Regions from separate parts of the Micromonospora sp. NPDC000121 genome, predicted to be linked through region 1. Evidence: riboswitches for the same ligand, from Rfam matches in the RefSeq annotation. Region 1 holds a riboswitch; the other holds the start of a gene.
What was found. A riboswitch is a leader RNA that binds a small molecule or an ion and turns the genes downstream of it on or off. The one in region 1 is predicted to bind S-adenosylmethionine.
Positions count from the first base shown of each region.

Region 2: linked by a shared signal. The riboswitch ahead of thrC (threonine synthase) and the one ahead of ACFY23_RS11780 (hypothetical protein) in region 1 are both predicted to bind S-adenosylmethionine.

Region 1 is NZ_JBIAZP010000003.1:262,737-267,100, forward strand. Features, by position in the region: gene ACFY23_RS11770 (nucleoside hydrolase) at 1-171, shown strand, start outside; gene ACFY23_RS11775 (ribokinase) at 138-1,100, shown strand; gene ACFY23_RS11780 (hypothetical protein) at 1,338-1,940, opposite strand; SAM riboswitch class IV at 1,969-2,089, opposite strand; partial or broken gene ACFY23_RS11785 (DUF6244 family protein) at 2,236-2,328, opposite strand; gene ACFY23_RS11790 (hypothetical protein) at 2,402-2,689, opposite strand; gene ACFY23_RS11795 (tetratricopeptide repeat protein) at 3,015-4,364, shown strand, end outside.
Region 2 is NZ_JBIAZP010000004.1:278,467-282,830, forward strand. Features, by position in the region: gene ACFY23_RS14790 (hypothetical protein) at 263-1,186, shown strand; gene ACFY23_RS14795 (hypothetical protein) at 1,235-1,960, opposite strand; SAM riboswitch class I at 2,133-2,268, shown strand; gene thrC (threonine synthase) at 2,279-3,565, shown strand; gene ACFY23_RS14805 (GNAT family N-acetyltransferase) at 3,935-4,364, shown strand, end outside.

The sequences.
Region 1 (4,364 bases):
GAGGTGGTGGCGGTCGAGACGCCCGCCACGGTGGCCGTCGACGCGTACGGCCGGTCGGACATGACCCCGCAGGGGAACGTGGCCGTGACGGTGGTGAGCCGCCTCGACGAGACGGCGTGGCGCGAGATCGTCCTGGCATGGGCGACCGACAGAGAGGCGACGGTGCGTTGAACGGCCCGAAGATCGCGGTGGTGGGCAGCGCCAACCTTGACCGCATGGTGGTGACCGACCGGCTCCCCGGGCCGGGGGAGACCCTGACCGCCAGGGAGTATCGGGAAGGTGTCGGCGGTAAGGGCGCGAACCAGGCGATGACCATCGCCACCCTCGGTACGCCCGTCGGCTTCGTCGGATGCGTCGGCGCCGACGCCGCTGGTGAGCAGGTGCGACAGCGGCTCGCCGGCCGGGGCGTGGACGTGTCGGGGCTGACGGTCGTCCATGACGTCCCCACGGGGACCGCGCTGATCACGGTGGACAGCGCCGGCGAGAACGTGATCGTGGTGCACCCCGGGTCGAACGGCGCACTGGACGCGGCCCGCGTCGACCGGCACCGGGACATGATCGCGACGGCAGCGCTCACCCTGATGCAGTGCGAGGTCGGCACGCCCGCCCTGGAGCGGGCCGCAGCGCTGGCCGAGGGCCTCCTGGTGCTGAATCCCGCGCCCGCAACTCCGCTTTCCGACGCCCTCGTACGCCGGGTGGACGTGCTGGTGCCCAACCGGGCCGAGTTGGCGGTCCTGGCCGGCACGTCCCTGCCAGAGAGCCTGGACGACGTGGCGAGCGCCGTCGGCAAGCTCGGGCTCGCGGCGACCGTCGTGGTGACGCTCGGGTCGCAGGGCGCGGCCGTAGTGGAGCCGGACGGCCGGGTTGATCACGTTCCGGCGCTTCGTACCGAGGCCGTGGACACGACCGGCGCCGGCGACTGCTTCTGCGGAGCCCTCGCGACCGCGCTGGTGGCGCGGCCGGGCCGGGCCGTGGCGGAGGCCGCCCGCTGGGCGGCCGTCGCGGCGGCGCTGTCGACACGCGGCCGGGGCGCGCAAGGCGCGCTGCCGACCATGGACGAGGTGTCCAGGGCAATGCTGGTTGCGTCTCCAGGGGCATGACATCAGCAACTGCGCCGTAACCGCCAGCACTTCGGAGCTGGCGGCTACGGCGCACACAGCCGAAGCGCCGGGACACGTCTCCGGGAGTGGTATAGGAGCTGACCCGCTACGGCGCAAAGGCTGATCAGCCACACGACCTCTCGGGTATGGGTTGGACCGCCGGTAGAGGGAGGACCAACACCGCTTCCGTTGGCGATGCCGGGCACACCACCAACAGCAGCTGCGCCGGGATGGCGGTCATCGCGCCGAGGTTAGGAACTTGGCCTGGGCTTGCCGCAGGCTGCTGAGGTCGGCGGGTACGGGCACGACGCCGTAGCGGTCGCATGCGTCGACGCTCGCTCCGAGCGATGGTGGCCACCGCCGCTGCCACTCGACCAGGGGCACGCTTGGGCCCGCGGCGCGCAGTGGCGCGGCGAGACGGTCGAACTCCGCCTGTTGCCACTCACGCAGCGCGTTCCAGCGCCGGGTTGCGGCCATCAGCGAGCCGGCGACCTCGGTGGCTGTGGCCGCTGGCGGCTGGACCACGTCGCCGTTCATGAGTGAGTGCCGTCCCAGTGGCAGTGCGCTGCGGTGGCCGTACCGTTCGCCGACGACCTGCGAGACGTGTCGGCAGGTTTCGCAGCCCAGCCACGACCACCGGGTCCGGGTGGTCACCGTGTCGCGGACGCACAACACGCACAGGTCGAGGTCACTGGAGATGTCCTGCCCCTGCCACTGCTGCGCCCACTCCGGCGTACGTGGCTGGCAGCCGCATCGCTGCTCGCGCGGGACACCACCGCGGAGATCCCCGCAGGTCAGGCAGACCGCGAAAGAGGTTAGGCCCAGCTCTTCGAATGGCACGGTGAACTCGCTTTCCGATGCCCCGAGGCACCCGCTCTTGCCGGGCCGCAGTTCGCGGTCGGCCTGGTCTTCTCCCGGGGGCACCGTGCGCGGGTAGCGCGGTTGCCGGGTCAGCAAGCCGGGAGGCTTGACGCTGACCACTCGTGACGACAGGCAGCATAGAGATCATCGACGCAGGGAGCAACCCCGGGATCAGGCTGGCGGAGGCGGCGTCGGCGGGGTCGTAGAGCGAGTCGGCGGTCGGCTCGCAGGTCCTCTACGCTTCGACGGCCTGCTGGGCGGTGCCGGTGCGTTAGACGAGGAGCACCAACACCTGCTTGATGTTGTCGAGGGCCTGCAGGAGCGGGCCGGGTTGCCCGCCGTGCAGGACCGCGCTGACGAGGTGGCGGCTCCCAGGCAAAGCCCGGGAGCCGCCGCGGTGAGAAACTACGTCAGCCCGCAGTCGGGCCGCACTGCCAGCGTCAGCAGTAGGCCTGGTACAAGGCGAGGTTCTGCTGGTAATACGTGAAGTAGCGGCGCGCCAGGCTGCCGTAAAGGAGGCGGGCTGCCGGATCCGTGCTGCTGAACTGCAACATGTTGTACTTGAGGTACATGTTGAGGTCGCTGGTGTACTGCGCCTTCAGGTCAGCGCAATAGGTACTGGTCGTGGGCGTGGCCGTATCGGTCGCGTGGGCCGGTCCGGCGAGGCCTGCCGTTGCGGTGGCTGTGATGGCGGTGACGAGTGCGATGCGGGAAAGGAAAATGCGCACGCCGATCCTCCTTGAGTTGAGTCTCGCGAGTCCGCCGGAATCGGTTTGCCAGGCGGACCAACCTTCCGCAACAACGGACGCGAATCGGAATCCTTGTAGTGGTCTCGACCGTGGGCGATTGCGATCGCTTGTTGCTGACATGGATGTTAAGAACGGCGTACCTGCTTGATCGTCGGCCGCAGGGTTGATCAACGGGTGGACGACACCCGGTTCTCACTCCACCCCTGGGTGGACCCACGGTGGCCGCCCGGGCTCGGCGACGAGCAACCACAGGGCTGGTCTACCGGCACGCGAACCGACAGGCTGACCTTTAAGCTTGCGGTTCGTGACGACACCCCTTACCCCGGTCGAGGTGGCCTTCGCGCTGTTGCGGGAGGGCCGTCTGGGCGACGCCGAGAACATCATGACGCGCGAGCTGCAGGCCGTCGCGGACAAACACGGTCACGGCAGCCCGGAGTGGGCCTCGGCCCAGTGCGACCTCGGCAATGTGCTGCTGGACGCCGATCAACTCGACCGCGCGATCGAGTGCTACCGCCGCGCCGTCTCCGCGACGCCGCGCGATCACGAGTCCCGCAAGGACCAGTTGACCTACCGACTCAATCTGGGCTTGGCGCTGCGCATGGCCGGACGACTCGACGAGGCCGAGACGGAGCTACGCCAGGGCGTTCAGGAGCGGCTTGCCTTCTACGGTCGCGAGCATGCCGGGTACGCGTTCGGCCTCGAACCGCTGGCGGACCTGCTGCGGCAGCGTGGCGACGTGGCAGGTGCCCGGCAGGTCGTTGAGGAGGTGGTGGCCAACCTGTGGCGCAACGGGCACGAGCGGGTGGCCTCCGCGTTGGCGCTGCGAGCAGCGATTGTGCACGCTGGCGGCACCCGCGAGCCGCTGTTCGTGGGCTTGCACCAACTGCCGGACGAGGTCGTCGAGCAGGTCGGGCGAGTCGTCACCCAGATGCTGGACCACGACGATGCGGCGTCCAAGCCCCTGCTCACCTCCCTGGTCGCTGCGTTGGAGGAGCGGCTCGGCGTTGACCATCAGGCGACGCTCAACGCTTTGTCCGCGCTGGCGAACCTCGGCCGTGATCTCGGTGACCAGGCGGGGCGGGTTGATGCGATCGAGCGCGTGCTCGCTTCGTACGATCGCCAGGGCCGGCAGGAGGAGGCGCTGATGGCAGCGCTCGGCTTGGCAATGGCCCAGGACGACGCCGGCGATGCCGAGGCGGCGCTGCGCACGTACGCGTCGGCGCACGCGAGGGCGGAGCGCATCGGTCGTCCGGAGCTGCGAAGCCAGGTGCTGCGCAACTGGGGTCTCGCGTTGAAGGAGGCCGGCCAGGTCGGCCCCGCGGAGCAACGGTTGACCGAGGCCGTGAACCAGGCGCGCCGCGGCATCGACCATGAGATGGTCGGGCGGGCCTGCATCGCCCTCGGGCTGTTCCTTCAGCATGAGGGTCGGCTGCTGGAGGCCCGGACGGTCCTGGAGGAGGGCCTGGCCGTCATGAATCCCGTACACCCGGACGCGATCACCGGCCGCAGCCACCTCGGTGCGGTCCTGGATGGCCGCACCTGCGGGTGCGGCGACATGGCGGGCACGATAGCGGACGCGTTCCGCGAGTTCGTCATTACCAGGCTTCCCGCGGACCTGCTCGACCGCCTCGATGTGGCGATCGTGGACGGCGAC
Region 2 (4,364 bases), on a different contig from region 1:
TCCGCCCGCCGTGCCGCAGCCTGAGCCGCCCGCCGAGCCGTCGCCCGTGCCACCGGCTGAGCCGTCGATGTCCCCGTCCGCGCCGTCGTCCGCGCCATCGTCTGCGCCGTCGTCCGTGCCGGCGGCTGTGCCGTCGTCCACCTCCCTGCCCGCACCGCCACCGGAGCAGCCGTCCGGGCGGGAGCCCGGGCCGAAAGCCTGGGCCGTGCTGGCCGATGAACGGCTGCCCGGGTTTCGCGGGCTTCCGCCGAGGCAGCGTGCGGTGTACGTGACCGCCGCCGCCGTCATCGTCGTGGTCGGCGTGCTGTTCGCCTACCACGCCAACTTCTTCCTGGACCGGTCGACGGCCACCGATCGGGCCCGCTCGGACAAGCAGGCCCAGAAGGCGGTCGACCGGGAGCAGCCCGCGTTCGTGTCCACCGTGACTCCCCTCGACTACGGCCAGTACCTGCCCGAGGCCTTCAGCGTGCTGCTCGACCGGCCCCTGACCGAGGGCGAGCAGGCCACCCTCACCGCCCTGAACGGCGACGCGTCGCGCGTGTGGGAGTTCCTGAAGCCGCTCGGCGGCCGGGTCGTCGAGCATGCGTCCTATGTGGCGCCGCTGGAGGACGGCAACGAGAATCGCGGCCATGCCCAGACGTTCGACCTGAACCTGAACAGCGACCGCGCTGCCGGGCTCACGATCAACAACATGACTGCCGTCAAGGACTCGTGCCGGGCACCCACCGCGCAGACCGTCGTCACCATCCCCCCGGCGGGTGCCGAGTCCCGGCAGGGCCTGCTGTGGGACCTGACCGGTGGGCCGACGGACAAACCGCGCGGCCCGTACGTCCTGGACGAGGGCGAGCCGCACGAGGGCCAGTTGTACTTCCGCCGCAACGTCGTCGAACTGGGCAACGGTCAGTCGAACATGGCGTTCCGTATCCAACCCGAGGTGTCGACCCACACGTGCGAGTGGCACATCGTCGCCTCGTACACCGACACGACCGGTTCCCACGAGCAACGCATCCCGAGCGGCACGGGCACGTTCACCACCGAGGCCATCCCGTCGCAGCCCGTGCAGTACTTCGAGCGCGTACCGGCCTCGGGGTGGGGCTGCCTCGGCGAGGTGAGTCAGCAGGGTTGCACGGCCACCGAATTCGTACGGCTACCGAGGCCACCAGCCCGCCGAGGGGGCCCGAGCTGAGGCGGCCGGTCGCAAGGTCGTCTGCTCGGTACGACCATAGGCGGGGCGTCAGCGGGAACGGGGCCTGCGCTTGCGGGTGGGGGAGTCGGGGGAGTCGGGAGAGTCCGCCGTGGTGCCGGAGTCGGCGCTGTCCCCGTCGCCCGACGCCCCGGTCACCCGGGCGTCGGTGTGGCTCAGCTCGGCCAGCGTCGTGCCCCTGAGCTGGTAGACGGCGGTGCGCCGGATGCTCAGCTCCGCCATCGGGGCGTTCGCGGGCCGAGTCAGGTAGACGACCGTCGCCCTGCCGTCGCGCACGCTGACGCTCTCCACCGGCGTACGGTCGCCGAGGTCGACCTGGGCCTGGTAGTCCGGCTCGCCCTCGACGTTGCGCCAGGCGGCGAAGGTGAAGAAGCGGCCGGTGCCGCCGCCGTCGAGCACGATCACGCCGACCGCGTCGTCCGCCCCGTCGCCGTCGAGGTCGCCCACGGCGCACGGCTGCTGCAACTCCACCGTCGTGCCGTTCCGGTCGGACCAGCGGCCGTTCACGAGGCGGATCGGGTCGGCGTACCCCCGGTAGCGGACCTTCCCGCTGCCGACCCGGGTGTCGCGCAGCTCGGCGCAGGTGAGCTGGTCGGCCGCGCGGCGGGGGGTCGGGGTCGCCTGCGTGGCCGAGGTGCCGGACGGCCGGTCGGCGGACCGGTTCCGCTTCTTCCGGCTGCCCGAGGAGCAGGCGGTGGTGAACACCAGCGCGCAGGCGAGGGAGAGCGCCACCACCGGGACGAGCTTGCGACGCATCGCGCGGTTCCTTTCCGTCAACGAGCCCGCACGGTAGCGGGTCTCCGCCAGCCCGAACGGCAGTGGGCCGCGTCACCATGTGAGCGCTCCCGCACAGGCGGGCAGCTCACAGCGTGGGATCTGTCGTCGGCCCGGGCGGCGACAGCGCTTAGACTCGGCGGAACAACTGCATACCTCATCCAGAGGGGCTGAGGGATACGGCCCGACGACGCCCCGGCAACCACCCCGCGCGCTCACCGCAGAGCGACCGGCGGGGCAGGTGCCAATTCCGTCCCCGCCGCAGAGCGCGATGCGGGGAAAGATGAGAGGAATCTCGACATGACGTCGACGCTCGCCGCCTCCGGCATCGACACCGCCGCCAGCCCCGCCCGCGCCCTGGTCTGCCGCGCCTGTTCGGCCCGCTACCCGCTCGCCGCCCAGCACGCCTGCTACGAGTGCTTCGGCCCGCTGGAGGTCGACTACGACGCCGCCGCGCTGGCGACGGTTACCCGGGAGCAGATCGAGGCCGGCCCGCAGAACATCTGGCGGTACGCGGCGCTGCTGCCCGCCGGCCAGGACCCGGCGACCCGGGTCACCCTCGACCCCGGCCTCACCCCGCTGGTCGCCGCCCCGCATCTCGCCGCCGAGCTGGGCATCACCGCTCCGCTCTGGGTCAAGGACGACAGCGCCAACCCGACCCACTCGTTCAAGGACCGGGTGGTCTCGGTGGCGCTGACCGCCGCCCGGGCGCTCGGCTTCACCCGCTACGCCTGCGCCTCCACCGGCAACCTGGCCAACTCCGTCGCCGCGCACGCCGCCCGGGCCGGGGCGCCGTCGGTGGTCTTCATCCCCGGCGACCTGGAGCAGGGCAAGGTCGTCACGACCGCGGTCTACGGCGGCGAGCTGGTCGCCGTCGACGGCTCGTACGACGACGTGAACCGGCTCTGCGGCGAGCTGGTGGAGACGGACGAGTTCGAGGACACCGCGTTCGTCAACGTCAACGTCCGCCCCTACTACGCCGAGGGGTCGAAGACGCTCGGCTACGAGGTGGCCGAGCAGCTCGGCTGGCGGATCCCGGCGCAGGTGGTCATCCCGATGGCCTCCGGGGAGCTGCTCACCAAGGTCGACAAGGCGTTCGCCGAGCTGGTCGAGATCGGGCTGGTCGAGGCGCCGGCCGGCGGCTGGAAGGTCTTCGGCGCCCAGTCGGCCGGCTGCAACCCGATCGCCGCCGCCCTGCACGCCGAGACCGACACGATCACGCCGGTCAAGCCGACGGGCATCGCCAAGTCGCTGAACATCGGCGACCCGGCCGCCGGCCTCTACGCCCTGGAGGCGGTCCGCCGCACCGGGGGCTGGATGGAGTACGTCGACGACGACGAGATCCGTGCCGGCATCCAGTTGCTGGCCCGCACCACCGGCGTGTTCGCCGAGACCGCGGGCGGGGTGACCGTGGCGGTGCTGCGCAAGCTGGTCGAGTCCGGCCGGCTCGACCCGACCGCGGAGACCGTCGTCTTCAACACCGGCGAGGGCCTCAAGACCCTCGACGCGATCGCCGCCCAGGCCGGCCCCACCCACCGCATCAGGCCCTCGCTGCGCGCCGCCCGCGACGCCGGCCTCCTCGGCTGACCTGTCCTACCCCCGCCCGCCGCGCTCGGGCGCACCCGGCCGGCCCGCTGCTGTTCGGGCGGGTCGATGGCACAACGTGCACGATCGCGGCGCGGACGGGGGAGGGGCGGCTCGCCCGGACGGGGGATCGGGTCGATCCGCCGGGTAACTGGCTTTTCGCTGTGAGTGCGGAAAACGCGCCGACAAGGACTTGACGGCAGGAACCGGACGGCGCAAGATGCTTCGTGCGGGAGGGCGTTTCGCCGGAGACTTTGAGTTCTTGCGACCCAACGCCGGAGGCGTTGTGCGAGCGTCCCTCCCGACCAACGTCCGATCGGGCCAGCGGTTTAATCGCTGGCCCGATCGTCGTTCCCGGGCCACCCTCGGAGCATGAGCATCACGATCGCGCCGATCGACGCCGCCGACCAGACCGCGATCGACGCGGCGTACGAGATCGGCGCGGCGGCCAACGACGTCGACCTGCCGGACTTCCCGCCCTTCTGCCGGCGGCGCTTCGAGGCCGCGATCCGGCACCCGATGCCCGGCAACACCCCGCTCTGGGCGCTGGCCCGGCTCGACGGCGTGCCGGCCGGCTATCTCGGGCTGGACCTGCCGCAGCTCGACAACACGGAGAACGCCACGGCCGACCTGATCGTGCACCCGGCGTACCGGCGTCGTGGGGTGGGTCGGGCGCTGCACGAGCACGCCGTACGGCTGCTGCGCGAGCGGGGCCGCAAGCGGGTGCTCGGGATGGCGGTCGCCACGCTGCCCGGCGGCCCGGCCCGGCCCGAGGCCGGCGCCGCCTTCGCCGCGTCGACCG